Regions from separate parts of the Burkholderia sp. PvR073 genome, predicted to be linked through region 1. Evidence: predicted binding sites of a transcription regulator. Region 1 holds the regulator's gene; the other holds the start of a gene.

What was found. Region 1 encodes HrcA, which represses chaperone genes, less so after heat shock. Its sites were predicted from a motif close to TTAGCACTCNNNNNNNNNGAGTGCTAA; they were not measured.
Region 2: the regulator HrcA is predicted to act here: its motif matches at 1,952-1,978, upstream of ACVK00_RS03495 (co-chaperone GroES).

What each region holds. Positions count from the first base shown of each region.
Region 1 is NZ_JBSRXO010000006.1:194,448-201,250, forward strand. It holds gene dnaK (molecular chaperone DnaK) at 1-409, opposite strand, end outside; gene ACVK00_RS19805 (thioredoxin family protein) at 556-1,026, opposite strand; gene grpE (nucleotide exchange factor GrpE) at 1,037-1,582, opposite strand; gene ACVK00_RS19815 (hypothetical protein) at 1,936-2,097, shown strand; gene ACVK00_RS19820 (RNA-binding S4 domain-containing protein) at 2,069-2,476, opposite strand; gene hemH (ferrochelatase) at 2,561-3,625, opposite strand; gene hrcA (heat-inducible transcriptional repressor HrcA) at 3,763-4,785, opposite strand; gene ACVK00_RS19835 (NAD kinase) at 4,916-5,818, shown strand; gene recN (DNA repair protein RecN) at 5,838-6,803, shown strand, end outside.
Region 2 is NZ_JBSRXO010000001.1:790,571-797,373, forward strand. It holds gene ACVK00_RS03480 (hypothetical protein) at 1-247, opposite strand, end outside; gene ACVK00_RS03485 (hypothetical protein) at 372-653, opposite strand; gene ACVK00_RS03490 (DMT family transporter) at 918-1,811, opposite strand; gene ACVK00_RS03495 (co-chaperone GroES) at 2,010-2,300, shown strand; gene groL (chaperonin GroEL) at 2,313-3,953, shown strand; gene ACVK00_RS03505 (LysE family translocator) at 4,129-4,743, shown strand; gene ACVK00_RS03510 (family 2A encapsulin nanocompartment cargo protein cysteine desulfurase) at 4,838-6,803, opposite strand, start outside.

The DNA of each region.
Region 1 (6,803 bases):
CCGTGACCGGCTCGCCGAGGTAGTCTTCGGCCGTCTTCTTCATCTTGCGCAGCACTTCCGCCGAAACCTGCGGCGGCGCGAGCTTCTCGCCGTGCGCTTCGACCCATGCGTCGCCGTTGTCGGCCTTGATGATCGCGTACGGCATCAGGCCGATGTCCTTCTGGACTTCCTTCTCTTCGAAGCGGCGGCCGATCAGGCGCTTCACGGCGAACAGCGTGTTCCGCGGGTTGGTCACGGACTGACGCTTGGCCGGCGCGCCGACGAGCACTTCGTTATCGTCCATGTAGGCGATGATCGACGGCGTCGTACGCGTGCCTTCCGAGTTCTCGATGACCTTGACCTGGTTGCCTTCCATGATGGCGACGCACGAGTTCGTGGTGCCGAGGTCAATACCAATGATCTTTCCCATTTTCCTAATCTCCAGAAATGCTTGTTTGCTGCGCGAAATCCTGCGTTTTTGGGCGGTTTCGCGCGCCTGAATTCAACTCTGTTCCCGAAATGCGTCCGGCCGGCCCGTTTTCAAGACCCGCCCAGCGATGCGGATATTAAATTTTTTCAATCGCCGCCGGTAGCTGGATCGTGCAGGCCGCCGTCGCGCTCGCCCGGCTGCGCGCCAGCCGCCGCGGCGATCTTCGCGCGCGCCGCCGACACCGCCGCCTGGAACTGCGCGAGGCCATGCCAGCCGGTCGCGCGGCCGAGCCGCTTGCCGCGGTGGAAGAAGAACCACGTCGGCACGCCGTGCAGGCCGAAGCGGCGCCCCACCTCATGGTGTTCGTACACGTTGCAGTGGAACCACTTCAGGCCCAGCGCGCGGATCGCGTCCGGCTGGGCGAGCATCGCCTTCTTCGCGATCTCGCAGTTGAAGCAGTCGACGCCCCAGAAGAACACCACGACGAGCGCATCCCCCAAGGGGACTTCCTGCGGGGCGTCGCCGGCGCCGGCGACACCGGCGTCGAACGTGTCGGCCGCCAGCGCCTGCATGTCGAACGCGTTGAACGCGGCCGGATCGACGCCGGCGGGAACCATCGCGGCAGCCTTACTTCGGCTGGGCGACCGTGACGAGTGCCGGGCGCAGCACGCGGTCGGCGATCGTGTAGCCCTTTTGCAGGACGGTCACGACGGTATTCGGCTCCTGCTCGGCCGGCACCATCGAAATCGCCTGGTGCTGATGCGGATCGAACTTCTCGCCGACCGGATTGATCGCGACGACACGGCCCTTCTCGAGCGCGCTCGTCAACTGGCGCAGTGTCAGCTCGACGCCTTCGCGCACCTTCGTGATGTCGCCGGACGTGTCGCCGACGGCGGCCTCGAGGCTGTCCAGCACCGGCAGCAGGTGCTCGGCAAAGCTCTCGATCGCAAACTTGTGCGCCTTCGAGACGTCGTCCTGCGCGCGGCGGCGGACGTTCTCCGTCTCGGCCTTCGCCCGGAGGTAGCTCTCCTGCAGCTCGGCGACCTTGGCTTGAGCCTCCGCGAGCGCCGCGTCGGCTGCTTCGGCGGCGGGGGCAGCGCCTTGCGCCGCCTGCTTCTCGCTGCCGATGTCGTCGGCCGAAGGGGTAGCCGGGTTCTCTTGCGTGTTTTCCATGTCGCTGAAAGTCGATTAGAGGTTGAAGCCAAATCGGCAACCGCCAGACCGTATACCCGGCGGCACCGCACATTCATGGTGCAAATAAGGGCGAAAACTGCGACTTCAAGTGGGTTATTCGCCAGCATTCGCCAATGCCGCGAAACAACCGCGCGGCGCGCCGCCCCATTGCGCGCATTTGCCGCCAAACCGGACGAAACGCCCGGTAACAACGCTTACCTGACTAGTACTAGCCCGGTTCGAGGGGCTGCACTACACTCCAACTCAAGCGTCGGAAAGCGTGTTTACCCCTAGCTGACCGCCGCCTGACATTCACCTGGCGCCGCATTCAACCGTCCCATGAGGCGAGTACCGTGAAACTGACCTTTGCCATATCGGTGGTCGCGCTGGTACTGATTGCCGGCACCACCACCATCTGCCTGTCCGGAGCCGTCACCGACCGCACGACCGAATACGGAAGCGCGCGGGCGACGTTCGACCAGATGTTCAGCTTCCACCCGAAAATCTGTCGATGATGCGCCGGTCGCGCTTGGTCGGCCGGCCGTGCAGTTCCGCCGCCGGCTCCCGATACGTGCGGCGCCGTTCCAGTTCGGCGAGCCGCGCGACGCGCCCGGCTTCCGTTTCCGCGTAGAGCGTCTGCGCGATACTCGCGGGCCCGCGCACGTCGCAAATTCCCAGCACGGCAATGTGCCAGACGACACCGTCGATCGCAATCTCGACCTCGTCGCCGATCCGCACGTCCTTCGCCGGCTTGACCGCCGCGCCGCCGATCTTCACGTGACCCTTGTCGACCGCGTCGGACGCGAGCGAGCGCGTCTTGAAGAAGCGGGCTGCCCACAGCCATTTGTCGATGCGCAGCCTCGCGCCGGGTTCCGTCGAAATCTTGTAGTTCATGCCAGCCTCCGCCGTGCCGCCCCATCGCGGCTGACCGTCCGCTCGAACGGCGAACGCAGTGTGCGCGGGGGGCGTCCCGTCATTTCAGTTCACCATTTCAGGCTGCGCGGCCTTCACCGGCCAGCCCTGCAGATTCTCGGCGATGATCTCGCCCACCGCGCCGATCCATGCGGGCGCGCCGTTCAGGCACGGAATCCGGTGGAAGGCCTGGCCGCCGCCCGCGATGAACTCGTCGCGCACCTCCATCCCGATCTCCTCGATCGTCTCCAGACAATCGGCCGTAAAACCGGGACAGAACACATCGGCTCGCCGCACGCCGGCCGCGCCGAGCTCACGCAGCGTCGGCGCCGTGTACGGCTGCAGCCATTCGGCCTTGCCGAAGCGTGACTGGAAGGTCACGCGGCATTCGAGCGTCGACAGCCCGAGCGCGGCCATCAGCAGCGCGCCCGTCTGCTGGCACTGGTCGGGATAGGGGTCGCCCAGGTCGAGCGTCCGTTTCGGCACGCCGTGAAAGCTCAGCACGAGCTTGTCGCCGGCGGCGAAGTCGGGCCGGCCGTGCTGCGCCCAATACTGGCGCACCTGCTCGGCGAGCGCGTGGATGTAGGCCGGATGGTCGGCGTACTGCCGCACCGTGCGCACTTCCGGCTGGTTGCGCATCCGCGCGAGCGCCGCGAACGCGGCATCGAATGCCGTCGCGGTGGTGGACGCCGAGTATTGCGGATACATCGGCATCAACAGCACGCGCTCGACGCCCGCCCGCTTGAACTGCGCGAGCGCCTGCGCAATGTTCGGGCTGCCGTAGCGCATCGCGTAATCAACCGTCACCTGATAGGCGTTCGATGCGAGCAGGTGGCGCACGCCCTCGGTCTGGCGCTCGGTGTAGACGCGCAGCGGCGAACCCTCGGGCATCCAGACGGCCGCGTATTTCTTCGCGGACGCGCGGCCGCGCAGCGGCAGGATCAGCGTGCGCAGCAGTACCTGCCAGATGACCTGCGGGATTTCGACGACGCGCGGGTCCGACAGGAATTCGGCCAGATAGCGCCGCACCGCGCGCGGCGTCGGGGCGTCGGGCGTGCCGAGATTGATCAGCAGCACGCCGATGCGATGGGCGGCCGCGACGCTCGAAGGCGGCTCAAGATCGAAACGCATGGGCAGGAACGTGCTCGGGGCACGCAGTCGGACGGCCCTCAATTATAGCGGGCCGCCCCGCTCGGGTCGGCTGGCCGTTCGGCCGAATGGCGGCGCTCGCGGCGCCGCGGCACGATGGCGGGACGGTGCCGGTCAGGTTATTGCTGGCTCAGCGTGAGCGACAGCAGGCGCGCGGTGATGTCGACGATCGGGATCACGCGGTTGTAAGCCATGCGGGTCGGGCCGATCACGCCGAGCGTGCCGACGATCTGGCCGTTCACCTCGTAGGGTGCGGTGACGACGCTCATCTCCTCGATCGGCACGAGCGTCGATTCGCCACCGATGAAGATCTGCACGCCCTGGGCGTGGCTCGACACGTCGAGCAGTTGCAGGAGGCCCGTCTTTTGGTCGAACACGTCGAACAGCTTGCGCAGCCGCGCCATGTCGGACGACAGATCCGCCACTTCGAGCAGGTTGCGCTCGCCGGAAATGAGCACGGTGTCCTCGGTATCGGGCACCTCGGTACTGGCCGTCACGGCCGCATGCATCAGCGTGGTCATGTCGCCGCGCAACTGGTCGATCTCGTCGCGCAGGCGGCGGCGCACCTCGTCGAACGACAGCCCGGCGAAATGCGCGTTGATGTAGTTGGACGCCTCGGTCAGCTGCGACGGCGAATAGTCGCGCGGTGTCGCGAGCATCCGGTTCTGCACGTCGCCCTCGGGCGTGACGATGATCAGCAGGATCCGCTTGTCCGACAGGCGCATGAACTCGATCTGCTTGAACACGTGGCTGCGGCGCGGCGTCAGCACGACGCCCGCGAACTGCGACAGGTTCGACAGCACGCTCGCCGCGGCCGCCACGACCCGCTGCTGGGGTTCGCCGGCCTGCAGCGTGTGCTGCACCTGCCGCGCGACGGCCTCGGCGTCGATCGGCGCCTCGACCGTCAGCATCGTGTCGACGAACAGGCGATAGCCGCGCGGCGTCGGCACGCGGCCGGCCGACGTATGGGGGCTCGACACGAGGCCGAGCTCCTCCAGGTCGGACATCACGTTGCGGATCGTTGCCGGGCTCAGCTCGAGCCCGGAGTAACGGGACAACGTGCGCGATCCGACCGGCTGACCGTCGGCGATATACCGTTCGATCAGGGTTTTCAGGAGGGTTCGTGCGCGAGGATCTAGCATGGTGGAAAATTTTAGCGCAACCGCGCCAGCACGGCGAGTGCCCGCGGCCACAGTCGTGCGGGCCGACCGATCCGGCCCCGTCTGCGCACAGCCGGTTCTTTTCGTCAACGAGCTATGGTGTAATGCCGGCATGAAAACCGGTAATCAGTTCAACACTGTCGCGCTCGTGGGCCGGAGCAACACGCCCGGCATCGCCGAGCCGCTCACCACGCTGGCCGGCTGCATCGCGAAGCTCGGCTTCGAGGTCGTGTTCGAAGTCGACACCGCTCGAGAGATCGGCATCTCCGGCTACCCGGCGCTCACTCCGGCCGAAATCGGGGCGCGCGCGGACGTGGCGGTCGTGCTCGGGGGCGACGGCACGATGCTCGGCATCGGCCGCCAGCTCGCGCCGTACAAGACACCGCTGATCGGGATCAACCACGGGCGGCTCGGCTTCATCACCGACATCGCGGCTGCCGACATGCAGGCGCGCGTCCCGGTGATCCTGTCGGGCAAGTTCGAGCGCGAGGAGCGCTCGTTGCTCGAGGCGCGGATCGTGCGCGACGGCGAACCGATCTACCACGCGCTCGCGTTCAACGACGTCGTCGTGAACCGCAGCGGCTTTTCCGGGATGGTCGAGCTGCGCGCGTCGGTCGACGGCCGGTTCATGTACAACCAGCGTTCGGACGGCCTGATCGTCGCCACGCCGACCGGCTCGACCGCGTACGCGCTGTCGTCGGCCGGCCCGATCCTGCACCCGCAACTCCAGGGCATCGTGCTCGTGCCGATCGCGCCGCATGCGCTGTCGAACCGGCCGATCGTGCTGCCGGACGATTCGAAGATCGCGATCCAGATCGTCGGCGGTCGCGACGTCAACGTGAACTTCGACATGCAGTCGTTCACCGCGCTCGAACTGAACGACACGATCGAGGTGCGCCGCTCGAAGCACACGGTGCCGTTCCTGCATCCGGTCGGCTACAGCTACTACGCGACGCTGCGCAAGAAGCTGCACTGGAACGAACACGCATCGAACGAAGACGACACGGCGTCCTGACGCACCACAGCCCGACACCATGCTCCGCCACCTCTCGATTCGCGACTTCGTCATCGTCGCCGCGCTCGATCTCGAATTCGACAGCGGCTTTACCGTCTTTTCCGGCGAAACCGGCGCCGGCAAATCGATCCTGATCGACGCCCTTGCCCTCGCACTCGGCGAACGCGCCGACGCGAGCGTCGTGCGCGCCGGCTGCGGCCGCGCCGACATCACCGCCGAATTCACGCCGCACGACCGCGTGGCGCGCTGGCTCGACGAGCACGCGTTCGACGCCGAGGACACCGTGATGCTGCGCCGCGTGATCGACGCGAACGGCCGCTCGCGCGCGTTCATCAACGGCACCAGCGCGACGCTCGCGCAGTTGCGCGAGCTGGGCGAGATGCTGGTCGACATCCACGGCCAGCACGCGCACCAGTTGCTGATGCGGCCCGACGCGCAGCGCGAGCTGTTCGACACGCACGCGGGGCTCGTCGCCGATGCCGCGAACGTCGCCCGCGCGTGGCGCGTATGGCGCGACGCGACGCAGGCGATCGACGCCGCGAAGGCGCACGAGCGCGAACTGCAGCTCGAGCGCGAAAAGCTCGCGTGGCAGCTCGCCGAACTCGACAAGCTCGCACCGCAACCGGGCGAATGGGACGAAGTCGGCAGCGAGCACAAGCGGCTGTCGCACTCGGCGAACCTGATCGCCGGCGTGCAGGGCGCGCTCAACGCGCTGTCCGAGGCCGACGACGCGATGCTCCCGCAGCTCGGCGCGATCGTGTCGAAGCTGCGCAATCTGGCCGACTACGACACGGCGCTCGGCGATGCCCTCGCGTCGCTCGAACCGGCCGAGATCCAGCTGCAGGAAGCCGTCTATTCACTGTCGCACTACGCGCAGCGCCTCGATCTCGACCCGGCCCGGCTCGCGCAGGTCGAAACGCGCCTCGACGCGCTGCACACGACCGCCCGCAAGTTCCGGCTGCCGCCCGGCACCCTGCACGAGGAA
Region 2 (6,803 bases), on a different contig from region 1:
CAAGGCCGCCCATGACCTTGGCCAGCCGATTGCACAACTCGATAGCTGCTTCGTATTTCTCCATGCAGCCAGCCTCCAACCCTTCGTTCGGCCGACGAGCGGCCAGATTCAACGAATCGTCGCGCAAGGGCGAGTCCCGCAGCAAGAACGGGGCGGCGTCGCTGAGCGGCGTATCAACCAGCCCGAGTGCCGTGCCGGCACCGACGCTGCCTGCGTTCCCCAGGACGCTTTCCAGGTAGCTTATCAATTCATTGGCCGATACATCACTTGGCCGCGCCCAACTCGGAATAGGCTTGTCTACCGGCAGCGACGCCTGCGGCGCCCCACGGGCGAACCGATTCGCCCGTGGGAAAGGCAGCGTGGACGGCAGATCACCACAAGCGCCCGCCGGCAACCGCCGGACGCTCGATCTCGACCATGACTCGGCCGTCCTCGATGGCAGACCTGAGCACATCGAGCGGGGCACCACGGAACGCGTCAAGGCCCAATTGCCGCAAGTACGTCATCGCATTCGTCGTCAGGCCCGCGTACCTCGGCCAGTGCAGCATCAACTCGGAGACCGCAGCGCGTTGCTTGGCCGACAACGTCGCACGTCCCGCGCGTGTCAGCATCGCGCGCTTTCCCGAATCCAACTCGATCGCAATCGAAGTCATTCGACCCTCCGGTGTTACCGTCGGGCGAATCTACTTTTCGAAACACGATGCGACAACCTCGCGGCTTTCATGGAACGGAACGGACCCGTCACTCGACGAGGCCGAAAGCGCACATGGACGCCTTGCAACACGCCGTCGAGCCGCTATGGACCGCGGTTTGGACACGAACAGGGCGGAGGCATTCCGGGCGACCGCACACAAAGACACCCACGCATCAGAACCCATAAATTGGGTTACAAGATCGACGAGGCCCGCGATACTCGCTCAGTACCGCATCACCAGATACAGGCCCGCGGCCGCAAGCGCCATGCCGGGCCATGCGAGCGTACCGATCGTCTCGCCGAGCACGACGAGCGCGATCACCGCCGCGGCCGGCGGAATCAGGAAAAACAGTGCCGACACGCGCGACGCTTCGCCGTATCGCACCATCGCGAGCAGCAGCGAGATCGCGATCAGCGAATTGCAGATCACGAGGTACGCGAGCGAACCGGCGAGGCTGGCGGTCCAGTGCACGTGCATCGGTTCGAGCGCGAACGCGAGCGGCGCGGTCACCGCGAGGCCGACCGTGTATTGCACGAGGTTCGCCGTGACCGGATGGACGTCGGTGCCGAAGCGCTTTTCCCACAGCGTGCCGCCGGTGATGCACGCGAGCGCGAGCAGCGCGAACGCCAGCGCCCACGACGACGACACCGCAACCGACGAACGCGCGAGGATCACCATCACCGCGCCGGCCGCGCCGAGCGCGAGGCCGATCCAGCGCATCACGCCGACGCGCTCGCCGGCGATCATCGGCGCGAGCAGCCCGACGAGAATCGGCTGCTGCGACGTGATGAGCGCGACGGCGCCGGCCGACATCCCGAGTTTCAGGCTCAGATAGGTGAACGAGAAATAGCCGGCCTGCAGCAGCAAACCGACGACGACGAGATTGCGCCATTCGTCGCGTGTGCGCGGCAACGCGGGACGCAGCCATAAGAACGGCCCAGCGAGCAGCGCAACCACGCACGCATAGCGCAGCGCGAGGAACGTCAGCGGATCCGCGTCGCGCAGCCCGAGCTTCAGGAACACGAAGCCGCTCGCCCACAGCAGCAGGAACAGCGCGGGGGCGAAGCGCAGCCAGCCCGGCTGACGTCCGGCTTCCGGTGTCGTTGCCACGCTCATGGACTCCCCGGGCGAGTGTGCGATGTCGGAATCATACGCTTGCGCTCCACGCCGACGCCCGCCACGCATCCATAGCGCATCCACGCAAATGCTTTTCCGAATCCGTTATTGGATCGCGCCGTCGCGCGTTCTTATACTCGTCAGCACTCTCCGATAAAGAGTGCCAACCATTTCGACGCAACAGAACAGGACGGACAGATGAGCCTACGCCCCTTGCACGACCGGGTCATCGTGAAGCGACTCGACCAGGAAACCACCACCGCCTCGGGCATCGTGATCCCCGACAGCGCCGCGGAAAAGCCCGACCAGGGCGAAGTGATCGCCGTCGGCCCCGGCCGCAAGGACGCGGACGGCCAGCGCCTCGTGCCCGACCTGCAGGTCGGTGAGCGCGTGCTGTTCGGCAAGTACGCAGGCCAGGCCGTCAAGGTGGACGGCAACGAATTTCTCGTGCTGCGCGAGGAAGACATCGTCGCGGTCGTCAATCAATAACGGAGCGCAATCATGGCAGCAAAGGAAATCATTTTCAGCGACGTCGCGCGTACGAAGCTCACCGAAGGCGTCAACATTCTCGCGAACGCGGTGAAAGTCACGCTCGGGCCGAAGGGCCGCAACGTCGTGCTCGAGCGCAGCTTCGGCGCGCCCGTCGTCACGAAGGACGGCGTGTCGGTCGCGAAGGAAATCGAACTCGCGGACAAGCTGCAGAACATCGGCGCGCAGCTCGTGAAGGAAGTCGCGTCGCGCACCAGCGATGCCGCCGGCGACGGCACGACGACGGCCACCGTGCTCGCGCAGGCGATCGTGCGCGAAGGCCAGAAATACGTCGCGGCCGGGCTCAATCCGCTCGACCTGAAGCGCGGGATCGACAAGGCCGTGGCATCGGCCGTCGACTCGCTGAAGACGATCAGCAAGCCGACCACCACGAGCAAGGAAATCGCGCAGGTCGCGACGATCTCCGCGAACGGCGAGGAATCGATCGGCCAGCGCATCGCCGAAGCGATCGACCGCGTCGGCAAGGAAGGCGTGATCACCGTCGAGGACGGCAAGTCGCTCGCCGACGAGCTCGACGTGGTCGAAGGGCTGCAGTTCGATCGCGGCTACCTGTCGCCGTATTTCATCAACAATCCCGACAAGCAGATCGCCGAGATCGAGAACCCGTACATCCTGCTGCACGACAAGAAGATCTCGAACATCCGCGACCTCTTGCCGGTGCTCGAACAGGTCGCGAAATCCGGCCGGCCGCTGCTGATCATCGCGGAAGACGTCGAGGGCGAAGCGCTCGCGACGCTGGTCGTGAACAACCTTCGCGGCATCCTGAAGACGGTCGCGGTCAAGGCGCCGGGCTTCGGCGATCGCCGCAAGGCGCTGCTCGAGGACATCGCGATCCTGACCGGCGGGCAAGTCGTCGCGGAGGAAACGGGACTCACGCTCGAGAAGGCGACGCTCGCCGAACTCGGCCAGGCGAAGCGCATCGAGGTCGGCAAGGAAAACACGACCGTGATCGACGGCGCGGGCGACGCGAAAAACATCGAGGCGCGCGTGAAGCAGATCCGCGTGCAGATCGAAGAGGCGACCTCCGACTACGATCGTGAAAAGCTGCAGGAGCGCGTGGCCAAGCTGGCGGGCGGCGTCGCGGTGATCAAGGTCGGCGGCGCGACCGAGATCGAGGTGAAGGAGAAGAAGGACCGCGTCGACGACGCGCTGCACGCGACGCGCGCGGCCGTCGAGGAAGGCATCGTGCCGGGCGGCGGCGTCGCGCTGATCCGCGTGCGGCAGGCGATCCTCGAGCTCAAGGGTGCGAATGCCGACCAGGACGCGGGCATCAAGATCGTGCTGCGCGCGCTCGAGGAACCGCTGCGCCAGATCGTCACGAATGCGGGCGAGGAAGCGAGCGTGGTCGTCGCGAAAGTGGCGGAAGGCTCGGGCAACTTCGGCTACAACGCGCAGACCGGCGAATACGGCGACCTCGTCGAATCGGGCGTGCTCGATCCGACCAAGGTCACGCGCACCGCGCTGCAGAATGCGGCGTCGGTCGCCGGGCTGCTGCTGACGACCGATGCGACCGTGTTCGAGGCGCCGAAGGATGCGGCGCCGGCCGCCGGGCCGGGCGGCCCGGGTGCGGGCGGGCCGGGGTTCGATTTCTGACGATCCGACGATGTGCCGCGGCGTGCCGGTTCGCCGGCATGCCCGGTGTTTCCGAAGCAATGCAACGCGTGACGACGTCGGTCGTCACGCGTTTTTTTCTGGATCGCCCGCACGCAGGCGCGGCACGTCGCACGGGGTAAGATGAAGGCCCATTCCGCGTCACTGCCCCCAATCCATGTCGACCACCATCAACGCGTTGCTGCCGCTCGCCGGCGTCCTGCTACTGAGCGTGGCCAGCCCCGGCCCGAACTTCGTGATCGTCACGTCGAGCGCGGTCGCGCAGCGCCGCGCCGGCGTGATGACCGGGCTCGGCCTCGCTGCCGCATCGGGCACCTGGGCCGCGATCGCGATCGGCGGCCTGAGCCTGCTCGTCACCCACGTCGCATGGGTGCACACCGCGCTGCGGCTGGCGGGCGCGACCTACCTGATCTGGCTCGGCCTGAAAATGGTGCTGACCGCGTGCAAGCCGTTGTCCGTTGACGCGCCGGCTTCATCCTCAGGCTGGCATGCAGCGAAGAAAGGCTATGTGGTCAGCATGACGAACCCGAAAGCCGTCGCGTTCTACGGCAGTGTCTTCGCGCTGATGGTGCCGGCCGACGCACCGGCATGGTTCGATCTCACCGTCGTCGCACTGTCGATCGGGATTTCGGGCGCGTGGTATTGCACGATGGCGCTGCTCGCGTCGCATCCGTCCGTGCGCCGGCTGCTGATCAAGCGCAAGGCCGTGCTCGATACGACAGCCGGGCTGCTGCTGATGGGGCTCGGCACAAGGATGCTGGCGGGGCGTTGAGTCGCATCACGTCCGCCCCTGCATCGACACCAAAGGCCGCTTGCGACGCCCTGCTTCCGGGCGCCGCAAGCGGCCTTGCCTCAGGCGGCGCGCATCAGCGCCGCGCCGCCAGTCGTCTCACGACCCTCACCAGCGCGTCGACCTCATCGCACGTGTTGTAGAACGCCAGCGACGGCCGCACCGTCGCCTCGAGCCCGAAGCGCCGCAGGATCGGTTGCGCGCAGTGATGCCCCGAGCGCACCGCGATGCCCTCTTCGTTCAGCGCCTGTCCGACTTCTTCCGTCTCATAGCCCTTCAGCACGAACGACAGCACGCTGGCCTTGTCGCGCGCGGTGCCGACAAGCCGCACGCCCGGCACCGGCGCGAGCACGCTCGTCGCATAGGCGAGCAGATCGTGCTCGTAGCGCGCGATGTTCTCGATGCCGACGCGGCTCACGTAGTCGAGCGCCGCGCCCAGTCCCACCGCATCCGCGATGTTGCCGGTGCCGGCCTCGAAGCGGTTCGGCGGCGGCTGGAACACCGTGCGCTCGAATGTGACGTCCGCGATCATGTTGCCGCCGCCCTGCCAGGGCGGCATGTCGTCGAGGATCGCACGCTTGCCGTATACGACGCCGATCCCGGTCGGCCCGTAGATCTTGTGCCCCGAGAACACGAAGAAATCCGCGTCGAGCGCCTGCACGTCGACGCGCATGTGCGAGATCGACTGCGCGCCGTCGACGAGCGCCTTCGCGCCCGCGCGATGCGCCAGCTCGACGATCTCCTTCACCGGCACGACCGTGCCGAGCGCGTTCGACACCTGCGTGACGGACACGATCTTCGTGCGGTCGTTGAGCAGCTTGCGGTACTCGTCGAGCAGCACCTGCCCCGAATCGTCGACCGGAATCACCCGCAGCTTCGCGCCCTTGAGCGCCGCGAGCTGCTGCCACGGCACGATGTTCGCGTGATGCTCGAGATGCGACACGACGATCTCGTCGCGCTCGCCGACGTTCTGCACGCCCCACGTCTTCGCGATCAGGTTGATCGCCTCGGTCGTGCCGCGCACGAACACGATCTCGTCCGGCGAGGATGCGCCAATGAAGCGCCGCACAGTGTCCCGCGCATGCTCGTATGCATCCGTCGCGCGGCCCGCCAGCGCATGCGCGGCGCGGTGGATGTTCGAATTCTCGTGCGCATAGAAATACGCGAGGCGGTCGATCACGGCCTGCGGCTTGTGCGTCGTCGCCGCGTTGTCGAACCAGACGAGCTGCTTGCCGTTCACGCGTTCCTGCAGGATCGGGAAGTCGCGGCGGATCGCGTTCACGTCGAACGGCGGGTGCGCGCCGCGGTGCGGATTGCCCTGCGGTTCGGCGGCGTGCGTATCGTCGATGAAGTAACGCGGCACGGCCGTGCCTGAAGTGCCCGATGCACGCGCCGGCACGTCGCGATGCACGGCGAGCAGGTCGCGCAGCGCGTCGTCGCCCGGCAGCCCGAACGCTTCCGGCGACGCAAGGCCGTTCGACGGCACGACGATGTCCTGCGGTGTCGCCTGCCAGCCCTGCAGCGAGCCGTCGGTGAAGTAATACGGTGACGCCGCCGGCGCCGCCTTCGCCGCGCCCTCCGACACCGCGGCATTCGCCTGCGGCACGCCAAGCGCCGCGCCGCCGGCGCGCGGCTCGAACGCGGGCGCGATCGACACCGCGTTGTCGGGCAACCCGTTCTGCGCGGCCGCATGCGGCGCGAGCGCGGGCACGCGGTTGCCGAGCGACAGCACGTGCGTCGGCGCGGACGGCGCGAGGTTCGCACCGGGCGCCTTGCCTTGCGGCAGCGCGAGGCCCGGCACGCCGGTGCCCGTGCCGCCCGGTCCCGCGAGCGGCGAGCCGGCCGGCGCCGGGTTGCTCACCGACGCGAGAATCGGCGCCGCAGCCGGCAACGCCGACGGCACGCCGCCAACCGCCCCGCTACCCGCCAACAGCCCGGGCGCGGCGGCCTGCCCGGGCGGCGTCGCGAAGAACCCGGACGCGAGCCGCGCGAGCGCCGCCGGGTCGGGCAGGCCGGCCGGCAGCGGCGCGTGCGGCAACGCG